DNA from 2 places in the Azospira sp. MPR-LB4 genome. Region 1 is predicted to be linked to the other one. Evidence: predicted binding sites of a transcription regulator. Region 1 holds the regulator's gene; the other holds the start of a gene.
The links. Region 1 encodes FNR, which switches genes on or off when oxygen is low (the NO sensors DNR and NnrR bind a similar motif). Its sites were predicted from a motif close to TTGANCTAGNTCAA; they were not measured.

Region 1 (11,019 bases):
GCCCGAAGAGGGTCACCACCAGGGAAAAGACGTAGGCCATGGTGGTGCCCAGGGCCACCAGCACGTCCATGTTGGCGCCACCGCCGCGCAGGGCCTTGTAGGCGCCGTCGTAGAAGCGCCAGCCGATCCAGAACTGCACCGGGGTGGCCAGCAGCAGTTGCAGCCAGCGAGGCAGCAGATCGCTGTGGCCATGTTCCGGCGCCGGGCCGAACATGGTGACCATCTGGGCCACCAGGGGCAGGGTGAGCAGGGCGGCGATGAAGAAGCGGCGCTTCTCGGCGGCGTAGAGGGCGGCCTTGCGGGCCTTTTCCTCTTCCCGGGTGGTGTCGCTGGCCACCCGGGCGCCGAAGCCGGCTTTTTCCACGGCACTGATCAGCCGGGCCGTATCCACCAGACCCGGCACGTAGCGGATACGGGCCCGCTCGGCGGCCAGGTTCACCGCACCTTCGACGCCGGGCAGACGGTTCAGCACCTTCTCGATGCGGGCCGCGCAGGCGGCGCAGGTCATGCCGGTAAGTTCCAGTTCCACCGTGGCCGGCGGCACGGAAAAACCGGCCTTCTCGATGGCCTCCACCACCCGCTGGGGCGTGGTTTCCTCGCTGTTCAAGGCGACGCTGGCCCGCTCCGCCGCCAGATTGACGCTGGCTTCCACGCCGGGCAGGCGGTTCAGCACTTTCTCGATGCGGGCCGAACAGGCGGCGCAGGTCATGCCGGCAATGGGCAGGTCGAGGCGGGAGGAAGAAGGAGCGGCAGGGGACTGGGACACGGGCAACTCGGCAAGAAACATTAGCAATGGCTAATTATGGGCGCAGGCGCCCTTAGCCGCCAGTAACAGAGGGGCTCAAACCCCATGGTTACAGACCGCCGGCACGGCCAGGGGTTTCTTCGTTGCGCGGGGATGGACGCAGCCCTCCTCCCCGCCCGCTCATGCCGGGGATCAGGCCGGCTGCGCTGGCAGACGGCCTGCCGCCTATTTCACCAGCAGGACGGGCACCGTGGTTTCATGCACCACCCGGGTGGCCACCGAGCCCATGACGGCCCCGGCGATGGCGCTCCAGCCGTGGCTGCCGAGCAGCACCAGGTCGGCCCCCAGTTCAGCGGCCTGATGGGCGATGACGGCCCCCGGCTGGCCCACGTGGATGTGCCGCTGGTAGGCCACCCCGGCGGCCTTGAGCTTGGCCTCGGCCGCCTCCAGGCGTTCCACGCTGTCCTCCCGGTAGTAGCGCTCCAGGGTTTCGTGGCCCAGGTGGCGCTGCACCCGGCCGTCGGGAATGGGCGGATGCACGTAGAGCAGGTGCACCGTCGGCACTTCCCGGTACCAGGAGAGGCGGGAAATCAGGTGATCCACGGCCCGCAGGGAACAAGCGGAACCATCGACCGCCAGCAGGAAATTCAGCATCGTCTGCTCCTCAGCATTTCTAGATGTTATGGGCCAGGCGCCAGGCACCCAGCAGGCCCCACAGGCCGAAGCCGAGCACGCTCAGCCCGGCGATGCCGCGCACCCAGGGGCGCCGCACGAAATCCTTCAGCCGCGCCGCCAGGAGGCCGGCCAGCAGCAGGTTGGGCAGGGTGCCCAGGCCGAAGGCCAGCATCACCGCGCCGCCCCGGGCGGCGCTGCCGCTCACCAGGGCGGTGGTCAGCACACTGTATACCAGACCGCAGGGCAGCCAGCCCCACAGCAAGCCCAGGGGAAAGGCCTGGGCCGGGCTGCGGGCGGGCAGAAAACGTTTGGAAAAGGGCTGCAGACGGCGCCACAGGCCCTGGCCTGCCCGCTCGGTCCACGCCAGGGCCTGGGTGGCGCCAAGCAGATAAAGGCCCAGGGCCACCAGCATCAGGTTGGCCAGCACGTAGAGCACCAGGCGCAGGGACCATTGCTCTCCCAGGTGGGCGCCGGCCGCGCCGACGGCCCCCGCCAGGAGGCCGGCCAGGCCATAGCTGGCGATACGCCCCAGGTTGTAGGCCAGATGCAGGGACCAGCGGCTGCCTCCGGCCTGCCCCAGAGAGAGGGCGCCGACGATGCCGCCGCACATGCCGATGCAGTGGGTGCCGCCGAGAAAGCCGACGAGGAGGACGGAAAGCAGGGTGGGCAGGAAGGAGTCAGCCACGTGGGAGCGCCGTGCGGAAAGTGAAAAAGGCCATGGCCAAAATTATACCGGGCACTGGGGTTTCCCCCAGCGCCCGGCTTTTCCCCCCTGAGGCTTGCCTCAAGTTAAACGCGGTATCCCGTAGCCCGGTCAGATGACCTTGCTGTAACGGGTGCGCTGCCGATCGGCGCGCAGATATTTGTCGAACACCATGGAGATGGCCCGCACCAGGAGACGTCCCGGGGGCAGCACGGTGATCCATTTGTCGTCCACCTTCACCAGCCCGCCCCGCTCCAGTTCCTTCAGGTCCTCCAGTTCGGCGGCGAAGTACTTCTTGAAGTCGATCAGGTGGGCGATTTCGATGGACTCGGTGGAGATTTCGAAATGGCACATCAGGGCCTGGATGATGGAACGGCGCAGCAGGTCGTCGGCGGTCAGCTCGATGCCCCGCAGCACCGGCAGCACGCCGGCGTCCAGGCGGTCGTAGTACTCGTCCAGGGTGCGGTAGTTCTGGCTGTAGGTGGGCCCCACCTTGGCGATGGAGGAAATGCCGAAGGACAGCATGTCGCAGTCCGCATGGGTGGAGTAGCCCTGGAAATTGCGGTGCAGCCGGCCCTGGCGCTGGGCCACGGCCAGCTCGTCGTCCGGCTTGGCGAAGTGGTCCATGCCGATGAAGACGTAGCCGGCATCGGTCAGCTTCTTGATGGCCAGGGAGAGCAGCTGCAGGCGCGTGTCGGCGTTGGGCAGGTCGCTCTCGTTGATGCGCCGCTGGGGCTTGAAGAGGCCCGGCAGGTGGGCATAGTTGTAGATGGAGAGACGCTCCGGGTCCATGGCCAGGACCCGCTCCAGGGTGCGGTTGAAGCCCATCACCGTCTGGTGGGGCAGGCCGTAGATGAGGTCCACGCTGATGGACTTGAAGCCGCTCTTGCGCGCCTGGTCCATCACCGTGAAGGTTTCTTCCTCGGTCTGGATGCGATTGATGGCCTGCTGCACCCGCTCGTCGAAATCCTGGACGCCCAGGCTCATGCGGTTGAAGCCCAGCTCGCCGAGCAGGGCCACGGTGGGCCGGTCCACCTTGCGCGGATCCACTTCGATGGAAATCTCGGCCCCATCCACCAGCTTGAAATGGCGGTGGGTGAGGTCCATCAGCTGGTGCATTTCCTCATGGGAGAGGAAGGTGGGCGTGCCGCCGCCCCAGTGCAGCTGGGAGACTTCCCGATCCCCGTCCAGCAGGTACTCGGCCTGCAGGGCCATCTCCTTGCCCAGGTACTTGATGTACTTGGCGCTGCGGCCGTGATCCTTGGTGATGATCTTGTTACAGGCGCAGTAGTAGCAGATGGTGTTACAGAAGGGGATGTGGAAGTATAATGACAGCGGTCGGCTGATACCGCCGATGTTGCGTTTGCCCAACCACAGCTTCAGGGCCTCGGCATCGAAGGCTTCGACAAAACGGTCAGCCGTCGGATAGGACGTGTAGCGCGGTCCATTGACGTCGAAGCGGCGGATGATCTGGGGATCGAAAACCAGGTTGTTGGCGGTAAATGTCATTGAAAAACAGTCGTTGCAGAACCACACATTAGGTGCGGCTTATTATCGTGGTGCAGGAACTGGGGCACGTTGACCTGGATCAAAGGCTTCCAAAGGGCCTTCCGGCGCAGGTTACCACCATCCGAACGCCCTTGGCCCAGCGAGGAACAGCATGCCGTTGAAGAAGACCAGCGCCCAAGAAATTACCCTGTCGGTCATCAAGACCGCCTGCTCGAACTGTAACCTGCAAGAACTGTGTCTTCCCTACGGTCTCAACGAGACCGAGATGTCCAAGCTGGACGAACTGGTCAGCACCCGCCGCAAGATCAAGCGCGGCGACCACCTGTACCGGGCCGGGGAGGCCTTCGAATCCATCTACGCCATCCGCGCCGGTTTCTTCAAGACCGACGTGCTGCTGGAAGACGGCCGCGACCAGGTCACCGGCTTCCAGATGGCCGGCGAGCTGCTGGGCCTGGACGGCATCAGCACCGAACACCATTCCTGTAACGCGGTGGCCCTGGAAGACAGCGAAGTCTGCATCATCCCCTTCCCCCGCCTGGAAGGCCTGTCCCGGGAGATCGTGGCCCTGCAGCACCACTTCCACAAGGTGATGAGCCGGGAGATCGTGCGCGACCACGGGGTCATGATGCTGCTCGGCACCATGCGGGCGGAAGAACGGCTGGCCGCCTTCCTCCTCAATCTCTCCCAGCGCTTCACCGCCCGCGGCTATTCCCACGCCGAGTTCTACCTGCGCATGACCCGGGAAGAAATCGGCAGCTACCTGGGCCTCAAGCTGGAAACCGTTTCCCGCGCCTTCTCCCGCTTCCAGGAAGAAGGTCTGATCGCCGTGCAGCAAAAGCACATCCGCATCCTGGACATCCCGGGCCTGAAAAAGCTGATGACCCACCAGTCGGCCTGATCCCGGGCAAGCGTCAAACAAAAAAGCGGCTCCGCGGAGCCGCTTTTTTTATTGCCCGGATTATTGCCCGGGCTTAGTCCAGGAGTGCCGGCAGTCCTACTGTTCCCCTTCCGGAAACACCGCCCCCCGCCGTGCCGCCATGCTGCGGCCGACGGCGGCCGCCTGCTCGGGGGACAGCAGGCGCCGCCCCAGGGGCAGCAGCTCCCGGGTTTCCAGATCGATGTGTCCCAGATAAAGCTCGGCCAGCCCTTCCACCATGGCCGCCGGCAGGGCCTCGCTGCATTCCCCCGGCTGGGCCGCGACGATGGCCTGCAGGCGGGCCAGCACCTCGTCCCGGGCCCGGTCCATGCGCCGGTGATCGGCCAGGATGCGCTCGATGAGGGCCTCCACCTGAGCCGCCACCGCCGCTTCCCGGGCCACCGCCTGGCTCGCCCGCAGGGCGGGAAAGAGGTCATCCTCCTCGTCCGCATGGTGATGGGGAGCGGCCACGGAGAAATAGCGCAGCACGCCCTGGGCCGCCTCCCGGGCAGCCTGGTCGGCACCGTGCCGGGGCAGGTGCTGCACCAGGCGACGCAGGGTCTCGATCTGGGCCTGGATGCGACCGTGACAGGCATCCAGCATTTCCAGGGGTTCGTCGAAACTGGGGGCGGCGGCGCCCAACAGGCTGTGGCTCATGCAATTCCTTTCACAGACCGGCGAAGAAGCCGGCGGGATGACGCGTCAGGGCAACGGAAACGATATAGGCGAAACACGACAGGGCCATGACGAAAAAGATGCCCCGCACCGCCTTGCTGCGCCCCCGCTTGAGGGCCACGCTGCCACAGCCGATGTAGGCCAGCAGGGCCAGCACCTTGGCCGTCAGCCAGCCCTGGACGAAGGGATACTGGCCGGAGAGAAAGGCCAGGGCCAGGGCGCTGCCGAGCAGCAGGGTATCCACCACATGGGGCGCCACCCGCGGCAGGCGCCCCTGCAGTCGAGGCGACTCCTGCAGCATCCAGAATCCGCGCAGGAGGAATCCGAGGCCGGAGAGGACGACGCAGGTGATGTGCAGATGCTTGAGGGCCAGGTACATGGGATGGCTCCGCGATCCGTCAGCCGGGCTGGCCGTCGGGCCGGGGCCGCAGGTACATGGCGCCGTGGCGCCGCACCCACAGGGCGAACACCAGCAGCCAGGCCAGGCTGGCCAGCCACTGCAGGTTGAAGGGGCCGGACAGGGGCAGGAACTCGCCGGCGATGCGCAGCAGGGGCACGCTCTGGAACAGCCAGAACAGGGGCCAGGTGGTCTGATCCCCGGCGTTGATGGGCCGGCCCGAATGCCCCAGGGTGACCCGGGTGACCATGCCCAGCAGCATGGAAACAAAATAGCCGATGCTGATGGCGTGCAGGGGCGCCAGGCCGCCGAAGCTGCCGCCCAGCGCCAGGGCCAGCCCCTGGCAGGCATAGAGCACCAGCCCCAGGCCCAGCCAGACGGTGGCGCCGTGGATCATGGCCAGCATGGGCACCGCCAGGCTGCGCCGAAGCTGCCACTTCCAGGAGAAATGGATGACCACGGCGGCGGCAACGGCGTCCGGCAGCCACAGGGCTCCGTGCCAGCCGACCAGGGCCAGCAGGGCGTGGCCAAGGAAACAGGCCAGCACCAGCCACAGCAGGGGCATGGGTCGGTAGATGGTGTAGTTCTTCAGCACCGCTGCAGTGAAGAAGGGCAGCATGCGATGGCTGACGATGAAGAACACCGGCAGCAGGCAGCCCCACAGCCCCAGCTCGATGCCGGCCCGCACCCCGTCGCCGGCCATGGCTGCCAGGCCCCAGGCATAGGCCCAGAGGGCGACCAGGCCCAGCCCCAGGGCGGCCAGCAGCGCGTAGGCGTGGGAACGGTCCGGTGCGAAGCCCCGGGGCTGGGGCCAGGTCACGGCCCGGGCCAGGGCGACCAAGCCCCACAGCCAGCCGAGGGACGCCACCACCAGGCCGGACACGGCCAGGGGCGCCGCCAGCAGGCCGCCCCAGAAGAGCAGCCAGCCGCCTGCCAGCAGAGCGAAGGCCGGCAGGTACTGGCCCCGCGTCAGGGCCGGGGCGCTCACCCACTTGGGCAGGGCCGTCATGAGAAAGCCGAAGATGAAGGGGGGGAACAGGCCGAACAGCATCAGGGCCCCATGCAGCCAGATGCCGGGCAGGGCCCAGGCCGGAGCCCCATAGAGTCCGGCATAGCGGCCGCCCAGGTCCGCCGCCCAGAACAGCACCGCCAGCAGGCTCTGCAGGGCGCCGAGGGCGAACATGACCCGGTGGGGGGCGCTGAAAAAGGCCTTGAACATGGAATCTCCGAAAAATCAGGCAGCCGTGGCGAGTTGCTCGCCGATATGCCGCAGGTGCCGCCGATAGACCTGCAGGCAGCGCCAGAGGTTCACCAGCAACCACAGGTTGGACAGCAGCAGGGCCAGTCCGGCCGGCCAGGCGAACCAGGCGGGGCGGACCACGGCGGCCAGCAGCAGGGCCAGGGAAGCGGCATGGGCCGCCATCTGCCGCGCCATGGCGCTCTCGGCCAGGATGCGCTTCATGTTCGGCGCCAGCACCCGGCCCTGGCCCGCGTTCTGCAGATGCAGCCAGATGAGGAAGGGCACGATCTTGTACAGCATGCCGGTGATCACCGACATGAACCCGCCCACCAGCAGGAGCATGCCCAGCAGCAGGGGCAGCCCGGGCCACAGGCCCAGGGCCGGCCACAGCTGCCCCACCGCCCACAGGGCCGCCCCGCCGACGGCGCAGGCCAGCCCCAGCCGCCAGTAGCGCTGGGTGGCATCGAGCCTGGCCCGCTTGCTGCGCACCAGCAACCACAGGGTCGCCAGGGCAAAGGTGCCGCAACCGGCCGCCACCAGGGCCGCCAGGAGGGGGGCGCCGCCCCAGCCGGCCGCCTCGGCGCCGCTCCACAGGGCCAGCAGCAGGAACAGCAGGGGCGCCAGGAGCCGGGTCAGCCAGCCGGGAAAAGCCGGCGTCAGGAGGAACATGGGCACCACCACGTAGGCGACGCCGGACAGCAGCAGCACGCCCCAGCCCACCAGGCCCCAGGCCAGGTGGATGCCGGTGATTTCCAGCAGGGGCCAGGACAGCCCCCAGGCCAGGTTGACCAGCATGGACAGGCCCAGCAGCACCGTCACGCCGAGGCCGGCCACGGCCAGCTTGAGGGCCCACTGGATGGTGCTGCCCATGGGAATCTGAACCAGGGCCCGGCCGACGGCAACGAGGAAGATAAGAATGCCGCCACCGAGACACAACAGGGCGCCCTGGAACAGTTCGCTGCGGTAGGTGAGGAAGGCCCCCACCAGGAACAGCAGCCCCAGGGTAAGCAGGCCGTGCACCGCCCGGGCCACGCCCAGGGGCCGGGCCACGCCGGCGCCGGTGGCCACCGGCAGGATCTGCAGCAGGGCACCGACCATGGTCTGCAGCATGAAGCCGGCCGTCAGCAGGTGGGTGAAGGCCAGGGCGCCGGCGGTCCAGCGGGAGGCCAGCAGCTCCGGCCCGAGGAGCAGCAGGAGCAGGCCGGCGGCCGCCGCGAACAGGGGGGCGCTGAGGAAGAAGCGCAGGGGCGCCGCCAGGGGCGGGGCCTGGTCGAAGGACAGCATGGCTTGCATGGGAAGCGTCCTGGGCGGCGGCGTGACGATCAGCGGCGACGGGCCGGCGCCAGGGACCTCAGGCCGCCACCTTCCAGATGAGAATCTCCACCGTGCCGTCTTCTGCGGTCTGGGAACGGTAGGTATAGCCGTTGTTCACCAGGGTGCGGTACAGGGGATGGGGCTCCCGGTAGAGCAGGAGCAGCATCTTTTCCCCGTCCTTCAGCTCATCCAGGCCCTCCATGGTGCGCACGAAGGGTTCGGGCGGCTCCATCATGCGGGCATCCACCACCAGGGTGGCTTCGTCGCGGGCACTCATGACTGGGCACTCCCGGTGGTCTTCTGCAGCAGGGGCAGCAGCTCACCGGCATGCCCGGCCAGATGTTCGTCGCACATGGGATACAAGACGTTTTCTTCCTTCAGGTTGTGCTGCTGCATGAGGATCAGCAGGGTCTCGGCCGCCCCCAGGTAGTCGTCCTGGTCGCCGGCGGCCAGGGCCTGGCGCGCCTCGTCCATGAGACTGCGCATCTGCACATGTTCCAGCCGCATCATCTGGGTGGGCCCCATGCGGATGCCGGTGGCCTGCTCGAAGGCGGGAAAGAGGGTTTCCTCTTCCGCCTGGAAATGGGCCAGGGTGGCTTGGCAGAAATCGGCGAAGAGCTGGGCCGGCAAGGCCGGGTCGGGTTGGGCGAGGGACTGCTCCACGGCCGCGAACAGGTCGTCGCAGCGGCGGTGGTCGCCACTCATGTAGTCTCGGATGGGGGTCATGCCTGCTTCCTCTCTGGGGTTCAGGCAGATTCTGCCCAGCCCGGCAGGAGGACTCCTTGACTGGAATCAAAAGCGCCGGACAGGTGTCCGGCGCCGGGCGAAACAGGAGGGCGGGAGAGGCCGCTCAGCCGCGCAGGATGCCGACCTGCAGCTCGTCGAACCAGTTGATGAAGCGCTGCACGTCGGCCCCCTGGTAGATAGCGCCGTGCTGGGGGCAGAGCATGTCGATTTCCATCTGGGCCACCCGCTCGCACCAGCGGCGCTTGGCTTCGTTGGAACCCATCCAGCGACGGTGGAAGCCTTCGGCGTGCTTGATGTGGCGGTCAAAATCCTCGACGAAGAGGCCAGCCTCCTCGGGCGGCAGCAGGGCGGCGCCGACGTCGCCGGAGAAGTACATGCGGGCCTGGCGGTCGTAGAGGTGGAAATTGCCGGAGGAATGCAGGTAGTGGGCCGGCACCGCCGTCAGGGTGAGGCCGTTGAGGCCGATCTCCATACCCTCGTCGGGAATGGGCACGAAGGTGTCGCTGGTGCCGCCGAAATGGGGAATGAAGCTCTCCCAGAGCCAGCTGGTGTAGCAGTGCATCTTGGGATTGAATTCCAGCCACATGGCCAGGGAGGAGATGATGTCCGGGTCCTGGTGGGAAGCGAACAGGCCGACCACTGCGGACGGATCGAACTCGGCCGCCAGGGCGGAGAACACCGCCGGGAAAATCTCGGCGCCGCCCGGGTCCAGGATCAGCCCCTGGACGCCGTTGGCCACCAGGTACTCATTGGTGTCGATGAGGGAGTCGGGACGTTCCGGATCGCGCACGATGGCCACCCACTTGTGGGTGCCGTCCTGAAAGATGGTCTGGGTCTTTTTCATTATCTCCCCCCGAAGAAGCTGGATTTTTTCAGGGTCTCCAGGGAACCGCGGATCTCTTCGACAATGCCGTCGAACTCGCCGGAAACCTGGGCCAGGGCCCCGGTAAAGCTTTGCCCGTAGGCGGCTTCGATCTTGGCCGACTTGGCCAGCACGCCGCCCAGCTCCACCAGCTGGAAAGCATCTTCCAGGGCCAGCTTCAGCTCGCGCCGCAGGCGGGAAAGGGTCTCGCGCCGCACCTGGGCCTCCCGGTCGCGCCGCCGCAGCACCTCTTCCAGGCGGGCGTTGCCGCCGGAAAGCTGGACACCGGCCGCCAGCAGGCGGGAATAGCGGGAATGCTGCAGCAGGCGGGACACTTCCACCACGGAGGCGTGGATCAGCTGGCGCAGGGACTCCATCTGGGTCCGCAGGTCCCGGGAGAAGACTCGCAATTCGTTGGAGAGAACGCCGAAGCCGAGGGCGGCACTGCCGGCCCGCTTGGCCAGGAAGATGGCGTTCAGGGCCATGATGTTGATCTTGAAGGCGACGGCCACCACCGCCTTGATCTGTTCGTTGATGCGCACGATGCGCAGCAGGTCCAGGGACGCCCCGGCAGTTCCTTCCGCGGCACGAATGCCGGAATGGGATGCCGGGTAGGTGTCGGAAACCTGCAGCGCCGTGGAGGTCATGTGAAGACGGGTTTTTCGCCAGTCAGCAGATAATGCATCAATTCTCGCACGGGGCGAATGGCGGAACCAAACGGCAGGCTGGAGGCGCCGCGGAAGAAAAGGCCCTTCTGCACGTCGCCGGTGACGGCGGCAGCCAACTGGTTGTCGATGCAGAACTGGCCATGCTTGGGGTTGCTGTCCCGCAGGCCGCACTGCAGCAGGCAGTCCCAGGCCAGGGTGCATTTGTGCTCCTTGCCGGCGGCGGCAGCCATGAGCTTTTCTTCCCGGTTCAGGTACTTTTCCAGCCAGGGGGTCTTCACTGCCCGGGCCGGCAGGCCGGCACAGCTCATGAAGTCCACCACGTCCTTGTCCTTGGCGCCGGCCAGGACCTTCTTGAATTCGATGTCGGCGTCGCCCTCTTCGGCCACGGCGAAGGCACTGCCCAGCTGCACGGCGGCAGCGCCCATGTCGATCAGCTCCCGCACCCGTTCGTGGCTGTTGATGCCGCCAGCCGGAATCAGGGGAATCTTCTCGGAAGCAATGCCCATTTCCTCGAAGGCTTCCAGCACGCCGGGGATGACCACCTCGAAGTTGAAGCGGGGATCGTTCA
Region 2 (11,019 bases), 710 kb from region 1:
CATCGCCAAGTACCAGGCCATGGTGGACGGCATCATCGCCAAGTACAAGCCGCGCCTGACGGGCAAGAAGGTCATGCTGTACGTGGGCGGCCTGCGTCCCCGTCACGTGGTCGGCGCCTATGAGGACCTGGGCATGGAAGTGGTCGGTGCCGGTTACGAATTCGCCCACGGCGACGACTACCAGCGCACCACCCACTACGTCAAAGACGGCACCCTGATCTACGACGACGTGACCGGCTTCGAGTTCGAGAAGTTCGCCGAAAAGATCCGTCCCGACCTGGTGGGTTCCGGCGTCAAGGAAAAGTACATCTTCCAGAAGATGGGCATCCCCTTCCGCCAGATGCACTCCTGGGACTACTCCGGCCCGTATCACGGCTACGACGGCTTCGCCATCTTCGCCCGCGACATGGACATGGCCATCAACAGCCCGGTCTGGAGCATGACCAAGGCCCCCTGGAAGAAGTAAGCCCAGGCCGCCTGCAAGTACGAAGTCCGTCTCCCATGCCTGCTGCCGGTCGGCAGAGGGTTAGGGGAGCCGGAAACTTGAAGCGCTGTCGGTGCGGGGATGACCGCCCGGCGCGTAAAAAGGAGATTCAAAATGCCGCAATCCGCTGAGAAAGTGCTCGACCACAACGAGCTGTTCAAACAGCCCGAATACCAGGACCTGATGGCCCGCAAGAAGCAGTTCGAGGACTGCGCTTCCGCCGACAAGGTCAAGGAAGTCGAGGCCTTCACCAAGTCCTGGGAATACCGGGAAATCAACTTCAAGCGCGAAGCCCTGACCGTCAATCCGGCCAAGGCCTGCCAGCCCCTGGGCGCAGTCCTCTGCGCCTCCGGCTTCGAAGGCACCCTGCCCTATGTGCATGGTTCCCAAGGCTGCGTCGCCTACTTCCGTTCCCACCTGAACCGTCACTTCAAGGAGCCTTCCTCCTGCGTTTCCGACTCCATGACGGAAGACGCGGCCGTGTTCGGCGGCCTGAACAACATGATCGACGGCCTGGCAAACGCCCACGCGCTGTACAAGCCGAAGATGATCGCCGTCTCCACCACCTGCATGGCCGAGGTGATCGGCGACGACCTGGACGGCTTCATCAAGAACGCCAAGCAGAAGGGCTCCATTCCGGAAGACTTCCGCGTGCCCTTCGCCCACACCCCGTCCTTCGTCGGCAGCCACATCACCGGCTACGACAACATGCTCAAGGGCGTGCTGACCAACCTGTGGGCCGGCCAGGAACGCAAGGAAGGCGCCGCCATCAACGTGAACGGCGGCTTCGACGGCTACTGCGTCGGCAACAACCGGGAAATCAAGCGCCTGCTGGGCCTGATGGGTGTGGATTTCACCGTCCTCTCCGATCCCTCCGACGTCTTCGATACCCCGGCCGACGGCGAATTCCGTATGTACGACGGCGGCACCAAGATCGACGACGGCATTGCCGCCGTCAATGCCAAGGCCACCTTCCTGCTGCAGGGCTTCTCCACGGCCAAGACCGGCGAGTTCATCAAGGAAAAGGGCCAGGAAGTCGTCGCCTTCCACAACCCGGTGGGCGTCACCGCCACCGATGCCTTCCTCATGGAAGTCTCCCGCGTCACCGGCAAGGCCATCCCGGCCGAGCTGGAAAAGGAACGGGGCCGTCTGGTGGACGCCATCGCCGACTCCCAGGCCTATCTGCACGGCAAGAGCTTCTCCCTGTTCGGCGACCCCGACATGGTCTACGGCCTGGTCAGCTTCCTCCTGGAAGTCGGCGCCGAGCCCAAGCACATCGTGGTCACCAATTCCACCAAGGACTTCGAGACCAAGCTCGGCGCCCTGCTGGAAGCCAGCCCCTTCGGCAAGGAAGCCAAGATCTACGCCGGCAAGGACCTGTGGCACATGCGTTCCCTGCTCGCCACCGAGCCTTCCGACTTCCTCATCGGCTCCTCCTACGGCAAGTTCCTGGAGCGTGACACGGGCGTGCCCCTGATCCGGATCGGCTTCCCGATCTTCGACCGGCACCACCACCATCGCTTCCCCATCTGGGGTTACCAGGGCGGCCTCAACGTGCTCGTGAAGATCCTCGACAAGATCTTCGACGTGCTCGACAAGGATCCGAAGGGCACCAGTTTCGACGTCGTGCGGTGACGATCTGCCCGCCCGTCCATCAGGTCTTCGATGGCGGGCGGGATTTTTTTACAGGAGTGATTCAATGCCGAACGTGACGTTTTCCTCCCCCAAGCAGAAGAAGGACGTGACCGTGTATGCCGTGGCCGGCAACCGTTCCACCATCCTCGGCCTGGCCAAGGAACACAAGATCCCCGTGGATTTCGAGTGCCAGGACGGCAACTGCGGCTCCTGCGCCGTGGAAGTGCTGCACCTGGGCAACAAGCAGCCCATGGCCGCCCACCTGACGGAAAAGGAAAAGACCGCCCTGGTGCTGGCCGGCAAGGTCAAGCAGGCCGAGCTGGACGAACTGGTGGTGAAGGACCTGGCCCCGGGCTGGCGCCTGGCCTGCCAGTACATGCTGCTGGACGAGGACATCGCGGTCAAATTCTGAGCGCCGGTCTGCCGACTCTCCCGTGCGACGGGGAGCGAAGGCGGGTCGTGACAGCAAAGCTTGCACGGTTTCGTCGCACCGGTACGGGGGTGTAACTCTCCCAGCTTCCGTACCTCCCCAACAGAGAAACAATCAAAAGAGAAAACCGGCCCGGGGCGACCCGGAGCCGGTTTTTCATTGGCACGCCGCCGACACCTGGCGGACCGGAAATGTCAGGATTCCTGCAGCAGCCGGTCGATGGCACCAGCCTCCGGCAGGCTGCCGCTGTGGACCACCCGGCCCTCGATCACCAGGGCCGGCGTCGCCATGACGCCGTAGCCGATGATGCGGGCCATGTCCTCGACTTTTTCCAGGTCGATGGCGGTGCCGGTACGCATGGCCGCCTGTTCCACCATGGCCACCAGGGTCTTGCATTTAGCACAGCCCGTGCCCAGGACTTTCACTTCTTTCATCATGCTTCCTTATAGAACGGCGTTGAAGACGTAACCTACGAGGAGGATCCCCAGGGCCACCACGCCGGCGAAAGTGGCGATCAGGCGGGGCTTGAGGGCCTTGCGCAGAATGATCATCTCCGGCGCCGAAAGGGCGATGACGCTCATCATGAAGGCCAGGACTGTGCCCAGGGCCGCGCCCTTGCCGATGAGGGCCTCCACCACCGGGATGATGCCGGCCGCGTTGGTGTACATGGGCACGCCGAGCACGACTGCCGCCGGCACCGCCCACCACACGTCCTTGCCCATGAAGGAGGCCATGAAGTCCTCCGGCACGTAGCCATGGATGCCCGCGCCCAGGGCGATGCCGGCCACCACGTAGGGCCACACCTTGGCGACGATGTCCCGCACATGGTCCAGGCCGGCGCGGCCCCGCTGCACCCAGCTCATGCCGCCGCCGGTAAAGCTGGCGGGGGCGCCCGCCTGGATCGCCCGCACCCAGTCTTCCAGGTGGGCCTCCATCTTCAGGTGGCCGATCACCAGTCCGGCCAGGATGGCGACCAGCAGCCCCAGTCCCAGGTAGAGCAGGGCCACCTGCCAGCCGAACATGCCGAAGAGCAGGGCCAGGGCCACCTCGTTGATCATGGGGGCGGCGATGAGGAACGAAAAGGTCACTCCCAGGGGCACACCCGCCGAGAGGAAGCCGATGAAAAAGGGCACGGCGGAGCAGGAGCAGAAGGGCGTGACGATGCCCAGGCCGGCCGCCAGGACGTTGCCCACCCCGGTGCGCCTGCCGGAGAGCAGGGCGCGGGTGCGCTCCGGTGCGAAGAAGGTCTGGACCACGCCCATCAGGAAGACGATGCCGGTCAGCAGCAGCAGGACCTTGGGCGTGTCATAGACGAAGAAGTGCAGGGCTTCGCCCAGGGCCGTCTGACGGCTCTGTCCCAGGGCGGCAACGACGAAATCGGCTATGGCCGTCAGATTGCCGTAGAGCCAGAACCAAAGTCCGGCGGCTGCCGCCGTGCCGCATAGCCAGCGCCATCCCAGGCCCCTTGCCGGGGCCGCCGTGTTCATTTCCACATTCATCTTCACTCCTGTTCGCGAAAGGCGGTGTTGGCCCCGGCCGTGGCCGGCAACGGGGCATCTCGCACAGAAGACGAAGCAGGGGCAAAAAGGATGCAGCTAGTCCCGGGGAAGGAGGGGCGGCCGGGGCACGAAGCAGCAGACCTGGCCTTCGCCGTCGAAACGCACCTGGCAGGCCTGCACCAGGCGGGCCCGCAGCCGGCGGCGGGCCCTTTGCACGCGGGACTTGGCCGCGGCCAGGGAGAGTCCCTGGCGCTGGGCGAATTCCTGCTGGCTCAGGCCTTCGATGTCGCACAGGCGGATGGCCTCCCGGTCGGCCTCCGCCAGTTCGCCGAGAACCCGGGGCAGGCAGTCGGCCAGCCTGTCCACCGGGGGGACTTCGGGGATCTCGGCGGCGGGCCAGTCTTCGTCCAGGGGCAGTTGCTGCCGCTGCAGGCGGAAGCGGTCGATCAGCAGGTTGCGGGCCACCTGGAACAGCCAGGCCCGGGGATTTTCCACCCCGCACAGGGCATCGGGTTGCCGCAGCGCCCGTAGGAAAACCTCCTGGAGCAGGTCCCGGGCCTCCTCCCGGTCGGGCAGGCGGGCGGCGATGAACCGCATCAGTTCTGCCTCGTGGGCTTTCCAGGCTGCATCGACGCACTTCATGGGATTCATTCGGGGCATGGGGAGCGCATCAGCTTACACGTTTGTCCCGGCCCGGCTGCAGTCCGCCGGGCGCTCCCTGCCCCCTGTTTGACCGAAATCAAGGGGTTGCGCGGGGGCGGGGCTATACTCCCGGCTTCCCCGGATTCCCCATTTTTGCCATGTCGAACAATCCCTTGCCCGAACTGGTCTGCCCCGCCGGCAGCCTGCCGGCGCTCAAAGCTGCCGTCGATAACGGCGCCGACACCGTCTACCTGGGCTTCAAGAACGACACCAACGCCCGCAACTTCGCCGGCCTCAATTTCGACGAGAAGACCATGGCCGAAGGGCTGCATTACGCCCAGAGCCGCGGCAAGGAAGTGCTGCTGGCCCTCAACACCTATGCCCAGCCCGGCCGCGTGCAGGCCTGGCGGGAGGCGGTGGACGTGGCCGCTGGCCTCGGCGTGGACGCCCTGATCCTGGCCGACGTGGGCCTGCTGGCCTACGCCCGGGAGAAGTACCCGGACCTCAACCTGCACCTCTCCGTGCAGGGCTCCGCCACCAATTACGAGGCGGTCAATTTCTGCCACAAGGAATTCGGCATCCGCCGCGCCGTGCTGCCCCGGGTGCTGACCCTGGCCCAGGTAGAGCACGTCATCAAGAACACCCCGGTGGAGATCGAGGTGTTCGGCTTCGGCAGCCTCTGCGTCATGAACGAGGGCCGCTGCTGGCTCTCTTCCTATGCCTGCGGCGAATCCCCCAACACCGTCGGCGCCTGTTCCCCGGCCAAGTACGTGCGCTGGGAAAAGAATCCGGGCCGCATGGATGCCCGCCTCAACGGCATCCTCATCGACAGCTACGGCGACCAGGAAAACGCCGGCTACCCGACCCTGTGCAAGGGCCGCTTCGAGGTCCAGGGCGAGACCTACTACGCCCTGGAGGAACCCACCTCCCTCAACGTCCTCTCGGTGCTGCCGGAGATCGTCAAGATCGGCGTCCGCGCCATCAAGGTCGAAGGCCGCCAGCGCAGCCCGGCCTACGTCGCCCAGGTCACCCGCACCCTGCGCGCCGCCCTGGACAGCCTCAAGGACGGCAACGACCGCTACAGCGTCAAGCCTTCCTGGCAGGCCGAACTGACCAAGGTTTCCGAGGGCCACCAGGCCACCCTGGGCGCCTACAACCGGCCCTGGCGCTGAGAGAGGAAAGCACGAACATGACCATGAAACTCTCCCTCGGCCCCCTGCTGTGGTTCTGGCCCAAGCAGGAAGTGATGAATTTCTACGCCTCCATGCTGGAGACGCCCCTGGACCGCATCTACCTGGGCGAAGTGGTGTGCTCCCGCCGCCAGCAGCTGCGCACCAGCGACTGGATCGGCCTGGCCAGGGACCTGGCCGAATCGGGCAAGGAGGTGGTGATCTCGGCCCAGGCCCTGCTGGAATCGGAAAGCGACCTGAAGGCCCTGCGCCGTCTGGTGGAGGAGGGCAACTGCTCCCTCGAGGCCAACGACCTGGGCGCCGTCAGCCTGGCTCGGGAAAAGCAGCTGCCCTTCGTCTGCGGCCCCCACCTCAACATCTACAACGAATCGGCCCTGGCCTACTTCGCCGGCCTCGGCGCCAAGCGCTGGGTGCCGCCCCTGGAGGCGACCCGGGAACTGGTGCAGACCCTGCACCAGGCGCGTCCGGCAGGCATGGAGACGGAGGTCTTCGCCTTCGGCAAGATTCCCCTGGCCTTCTCCGCCCGCTGCTTCACCGCCCGGCACTACAACCTGAACAAGGACGACTGCCAGTTCAAGTGCCTGGACCACAGCGAGGGCCTGACCCTGCTGACCCGGGAAAAGCAGCCCTTCCTGGTCATCAACGGCATCCAGACCATGTCGGCCCAGACCTACAGCCTGCTGCACCTGATGCCCGAACTGTCGCAGATGGGCATCGACGCCGTGCGCATCAGCCCCCAACCGGCGCATACTGCCGCCATCGTCGCCGCCTTCGAGCGCGCCCGCCGCGGCGAAGAGGTGGCGGAACAGCCCCAGTGGGCCGAGCACGGCCTGTGCGACGGCTACTGGTTCGGCCGCGCCGGCATCGATCTGGCAGCGGCGGCCACCACCGAACTGCATGCAGGAGCCTGACATGAGCCACTTCACCATTCCCACCTTCAAGCTGCCCGAGTTCGTCGCCAAGATCGGTGCCCGCCTGCCCCAGTGGCCCCACGCCCTGGCCCTGGTCTCCGGCCTCAACACCGCGGCCAAGCTGAAGCTGTTGCCGGAAGACAGCCTGCAGAGCCTGGCGGGCAAGACCTTCCTGGTGGCGGTGAACGACACCGGCGGCGAAGCCCGCTTCACCTACGCCAACGGCTGGTTCCGTCCCGTCTTCGGCGCCGCCGGCGAGCCCGACCTGACCTTCCGCGCCGACCTCTCCGCCTACCTGCAGCTGGTCAGCCGCCAGGAGGACCCGGACACCCTGTTCTTCAATCGCCAGCTCTCCATCGAAGGCGACACCGAACTGGGCCTGGTGGTGAAGAACATGCTCGACGCCATCGAGTGGCCCCCCAGCGTCGGCCGCATTCCCGGCCTGGAGCGCCTCTCCGCCCTGGTTGCCGGCCTGCCCCGTCCCGGCCGCACGGCCTGAGTCCCCAGCACGCTCCGGGGTAAACCCGGGCTTGCCCCGCTTTCGGCGCGGTGGCATTTTTTCCCCTTGAGCCAGAGGGAGGAATGCCATGTCCAACGACTACCTGGAAATCATCCTGCACCTGGGCAGCGCCTGGGTCGCCGGCAGTCTGGTGGGACTGGAGCGCAGCTTCCACGGCCGGCCCGCCGGCTTCCGTACCCACGCCCTGGTGTGCCTGGCCTCGGCCCTGCTGATGGTGGTCACCACCTATCAGGGCCGCTGGATGACCGCCATGCCCCTGGAAGCCATCCGTACCGATCCCACCCGCATGGCCCAGGGCATCATGACCGGCATCGGCTTCCTCGGCGCCGGCGTCATCTTCAAGGAAGGCTTGACGGTGCGCGGCCTCACCACCGCCGCCTCCATCTGGATCACCGCCGCCCTGGGTATCCTCTACGGCATCGGCTTCTACTTTCCCGCCCTCATCTCCACCGCCGCCGTGCTGGGCACCCTGGCCCTGTTCCGCTGGATCGAGTACCGGGTGCCGAGCCAGGCCTATGCCCACTTGGTTCTGCGCTATCCGGGCAGCGGTGCCCCGGTGGAGGATACGGTGCGGCAGCTGCTACAGGGCTTCGGCTTCAGTATCGCCAACATGAGCTACCGCCTGTCCGAGTCCGGCGCCGTGTACGAGTACCGCATGATCATCAAGACCTACGGCAAGCACAATTTTGAGCGCCTGGCCGAACATCTGCGTCAGGGCAACGGCCTGCTGGAGTTCCGCATCTCCCCCACCGGCGACTGAGACGATGCCCGGCTGTCAGCCAATGGGGGCAAGGTTTTTCGGCTGCCATGCCCGCGGGCCCGCGTCCGTGCTGAACCATGGGGTAGGGGTCCTGAAGAGGCCCGTCCCTCTTTGCTGACAGACGGGCACTGCGCCCGTGATCATTACAAACGCATTTCATCGGCGTGACACATTGGGCCGTTAACCTGAAAAAAGTCACACTTTTTCGGACCGGACTCCATGAAAGCGCTATTCGCCCCCGCCGCCTGGCTGGTTGGCCGCCTCTCCTACCGCCAGAAGCTTCTGGCCACCGGCGCCCTGTTCGCCCTGCCCCTGATCCTCCTCGGCGGCCTGCTGCTGGCGGACCGCCAGAGCGCCCTGGCCGAGCTGGAGCAGGAACGGGCCGGGCTGGCCCTGCAGTTGCCGGCCCTGGAACTGATGCTGGCGCTGCATGACCTGCACGGCGCCTTCCAGGGCGCCGCCGCCGGCGAGGCGGATTTCCAGCAGCGCCTGCCCCAGCGCCGGGCCGCCGTGGAACAGGCCCTGGCCCGGGTCGGCAAGCTGGCCCAGGAACAGGCCGGCGCCCTCGGTCCCGCCCCGGCCTGGGCCGAACTGCAGGGCCGCTGGCAGGCGGTGGCGGCCCTGCGCCCGGAAGACGAGGCGGATGGCGGTCTCGAGGCCTATCTGGAACTGTCCCAGCTGAGCCGCCAGTGGCTCGGCCAGATCTCCGACGGCAGCCGCCTGCGCCGGGACGGCGACGTGGCCGCTGCCGCCCTGGTGGACACCCTCTCGGTGAAGCTGCCGCTGCTGGTGGAAAGCCTGGGCCTGGCCCGGGATGCGGGCCTCGGCGCGGTGGCGCGCAAGCGCCTCAAGTCGGGCCTGCGCAACCGGCTGACGGTGGTGCGCGGCGGCCTGGAGCCCCTCATCGGCTGGACCCTGGAGAACGTGGACAAGGCCGCCCAGCTGCGGCCCGGGCTGAAGGCCGGCCTGGAAGGCCCGGCGGGCAATGTCGGCACCGCCTCCCTGGGCCTGCAGGAAGTGCTCACCACCAAGGTCATCGACACCACCGACTTCGACATCGGCGCCGCCGAATACGCCGCCCGGGGCGACGTGGCCATGGCCGCCGTGCTGGACCTGGCCCGGGCCCTGACCCCGGCCATCGACGGTCTCCTGGCGGAGCGCCAGGGCAGGCTGCTGCTGGTGCGCAACCTGGTGCTGGGGGGGCTCGCCCTGCTGCTGCTGGTGATCGTCTACGGCTTTACCGGCGCCTACATCTCCATCATGCGCGGCATCCACAGCCTGCGCGGCGCCGCCGCCGTGATGGCCGGCGGCGACCTGCGGGCCCGGGTGGAACTGGTCTCCGGCGACGAGGTGGCCGAGGCCGGGCACAGCTTCAACCACATGGCGGAAACCTTCGCCGGCCTCATCCGCGGCAACGGCCAGGCGGCCCGCGCCGTGGTGGAGGCCAGCGACAACCTGGCCCGGGCCAGCCAGCAGGTGGAACATGCCTCCGGCCGCCAGAGCGAGGCCGCCGCCCGCACCGCGGCGGCGGTGCAGCAGATGAGCGTCAGCGTCGCCGAAGTGGCGGAACACGCCCGGGAGACGGCGCGCATGACCGAGGAGGCGGACGCCGCTGCCGGCCGCGGCGCCGTCCAGGCCGAGGCCGCCGCCGCCGACATGGCCGGCGTGGTCAGCGGCGTGCGCGAGAGCGTGCAGCTGATCCAGAGCCTGGAGGAGCGCAGCCGGGAAATCGGCAAGGTGGTGCAGACCATCCAGGAGATCGCCGACCAGACCAACCTGCTGGCCCTCAACGCCGCCATCGAGGCGGCCCGGGCCGGCGAGCACGGCCGCGGCTTTTCCGTGGTGGCCGATGAGGTGCGCAAGCTGGCCGACCGCACCGGCGTCTCGACCCGGGAGATCGGCAGCACCATCAGCGCCATCCAGCAGGACATCCATCAAGCCGTGGCCGGCATGGACGACAACAGCGCCCGGGTGGACGGCAGCACCCGCCGGGTGGAGGAGCTGTCCCGCAGCCTGGCGGAAATCCGCCACGCCGTGGGCCGTTCCGCCGAGCACGTGCGCGACATCGTGGATGCCACCGCCGGCCAGCGCGACGCCAGCACCGAGATCGCCCGCAACATCCAGGAGATCGCCGACATGGCCGAGGAGAACCACGCCGCCATCCGCGCCTCCAGCCAGGCCGTGGCCGAGCTGGGCACCCTGGCCGTGGGCCTGACCGACTCGGTGGCCGGGCTGGTCACCGACTGAGGCTTGCGGCAACGGGTCGCGGGGAACCCCCGGCCCCTTTTGCTATTCTCAGGAACAGGTGCCGCCGGCCGGCGGCACCGTTTCTGCGGGAGGGCATCATGGGCATGTTGCATCGTCTGCCGGGCAGCCGGCGGGAAGCCTCGGGCTTCGAATGGACCCTGCTGCGCAAGCTGCCCCGCATCGCCCTCATCGGCACCCTGCTGCCGGCCCTGGCCGCCCTGGCCATGCGCCTGGTGCCCCTGGAAGGCTCCCTGGCCCAGGTGGGGAAGCAGTTGCAGACGGCCGACATCCTGGCCATCAGCGTCGTCGTCCTGCACTGGACCTTGGTGTTCACCCTGGCCATCGCCTGCATCATCGTGGTCCTGATGAAGGGCCACGGCTACGTGGCCGACGCCTACGAACTCAACGATGCCGAGCAGCCGGCCCGGGACTAGCCGCCCGGCGCCGTTTCCCTTTCACCTTCCCCTTGCAGCGGCACGGCGCCGGCCTCAGCCCGAGGCCAGGCGGTGGGCCTGACGCGTCGTTTCCGGCAGCCGGTAGCGGGGCGTGCAGGCCAGCACCAGCTCGATGGCGGTGGCCAGGCTGACCCGGTGGCCGATGGAGATGTACAGGGGCAGGCAGCCGCGGCGGCTGCGCAGCACGGCGCCGATCACTTCGCTGCCGCCCCGCCTGTCCCACAGGGGCACCCAGTCCCCCTTCTC

Region 2: a site for FNR is predicted at 4,778-4,791, ahead of ubiU (ubiquinone anaerobic biosynthesis protein UbiU). Genes of this name have one in related genera too.

Annotation. Positions count from the first base shown of each region.
Region 1 is NZ_CM179521.1:3,201,911-3,212,929, reverse strand. Features, by position in the region: gene AC3QLZ_RS15105 (heavy metal translocating P-type ATPase) at 1-787, opposite strand, end outside; gene AC3QLZ_RS15100 (universal stress protein) at 971-1,399, opposite strand; gene AC3QLZ_RS15095 (sulfite exporter TauE/SafE family protein) at 1,419-2,105, opposite strand; gene hemN (oxygen-independent coproporphyrinogen III oxidase) at 2,235-3,632, opposite strand; gene fnr (fumarate/nitrate reduction transcriptional regulator Fnr) at 3,784-4,530, shown strand; gene AC3QLZ_RS15080 (hemerythrin domain-containing protein) at 4,627-5,205, opposite strand; gene AC3QLZ_RS15075 (SirB2 family protein) at 5,216-5,602, opposite strand; gene AC3QLZ_RS15070 (NnrS family protein) at 5,622-6,839, opposite strand; gene AC3QLZ_RS15065 (hypothetical protein) at 6,855-8,153, opposite strand; gene AC3QLZ_RS15060 (DUF2249 domain-containing protein) at 8,212-8,451, opposite strand; gene AC3QLZ_RS15055 (hemerythrin domain-containing protein) at 8,448-8,900, opposite strand; gene AC3QLZ_RS15050 (oxygen-binding di-iron domain-containing protein) at 9,025-9,765, opposite strand; gene AC3QLZ_RS15045 (chemotaxis protein) at 9,765-10,430, opposite strand; gene AC3QLZ_RS15040 (NAD(P)H-dependent flavin oxidoreductase) at 10,427-11,019, opposite strand, start outside.
Region 2 is NZ_CM179521.1:2,489,495-2,500,513, forward strand. Features, by position in the region: gene nifD (nitrogenase molybdenum-iron protein alpha chain) at 1-466, shown strand, start outside; gene nifK (nitrogenase molybdenum-iron protein subunit beta) at 599-2,119, shown strand; gene AC3QLZ_RS11730 (2Fe-2S iron-sulfur cluster-binding protein) at 2,184-2,531, shown strand; gene AC3QLZ_RS11735 (thioredoxin family protein) at 2,744-2,983, opposite strand; gene AC3QLZ_RS11740 (permease) at 2,993-4,048, opposite strand; gene sigZ (RNA polymerase sigma factor SigZ) at 4,145-4,708, opposite strand; gene ubiU (ubiquinone anaerobic biosynthesis protein UbiU) at 4,849-5,862, shown strand; gene AC3QLZ_RS11755 (U32 family peptidase) at 5,880-6,791, shown strand; gene ubiT (ubiquinone anaerobic biosynthesis accessory factor UbiT) at 6,793-7,290, shown strand; gene AC3QLZ_RS11765 (MgtC/SapB family protein) at 7,379-8,071, shown strand; gene AC3QLZ_RS11770 (methyl-accepting chemotaxis protein) at 8,291-10,318, shown strand; gene AC3QLZ_RS11775 (hypothetical protein) at 10,417-10,752, shown strand; gene nfi (deoxyribonuclease V) at 10,807-11,019, opposite strand, start outside.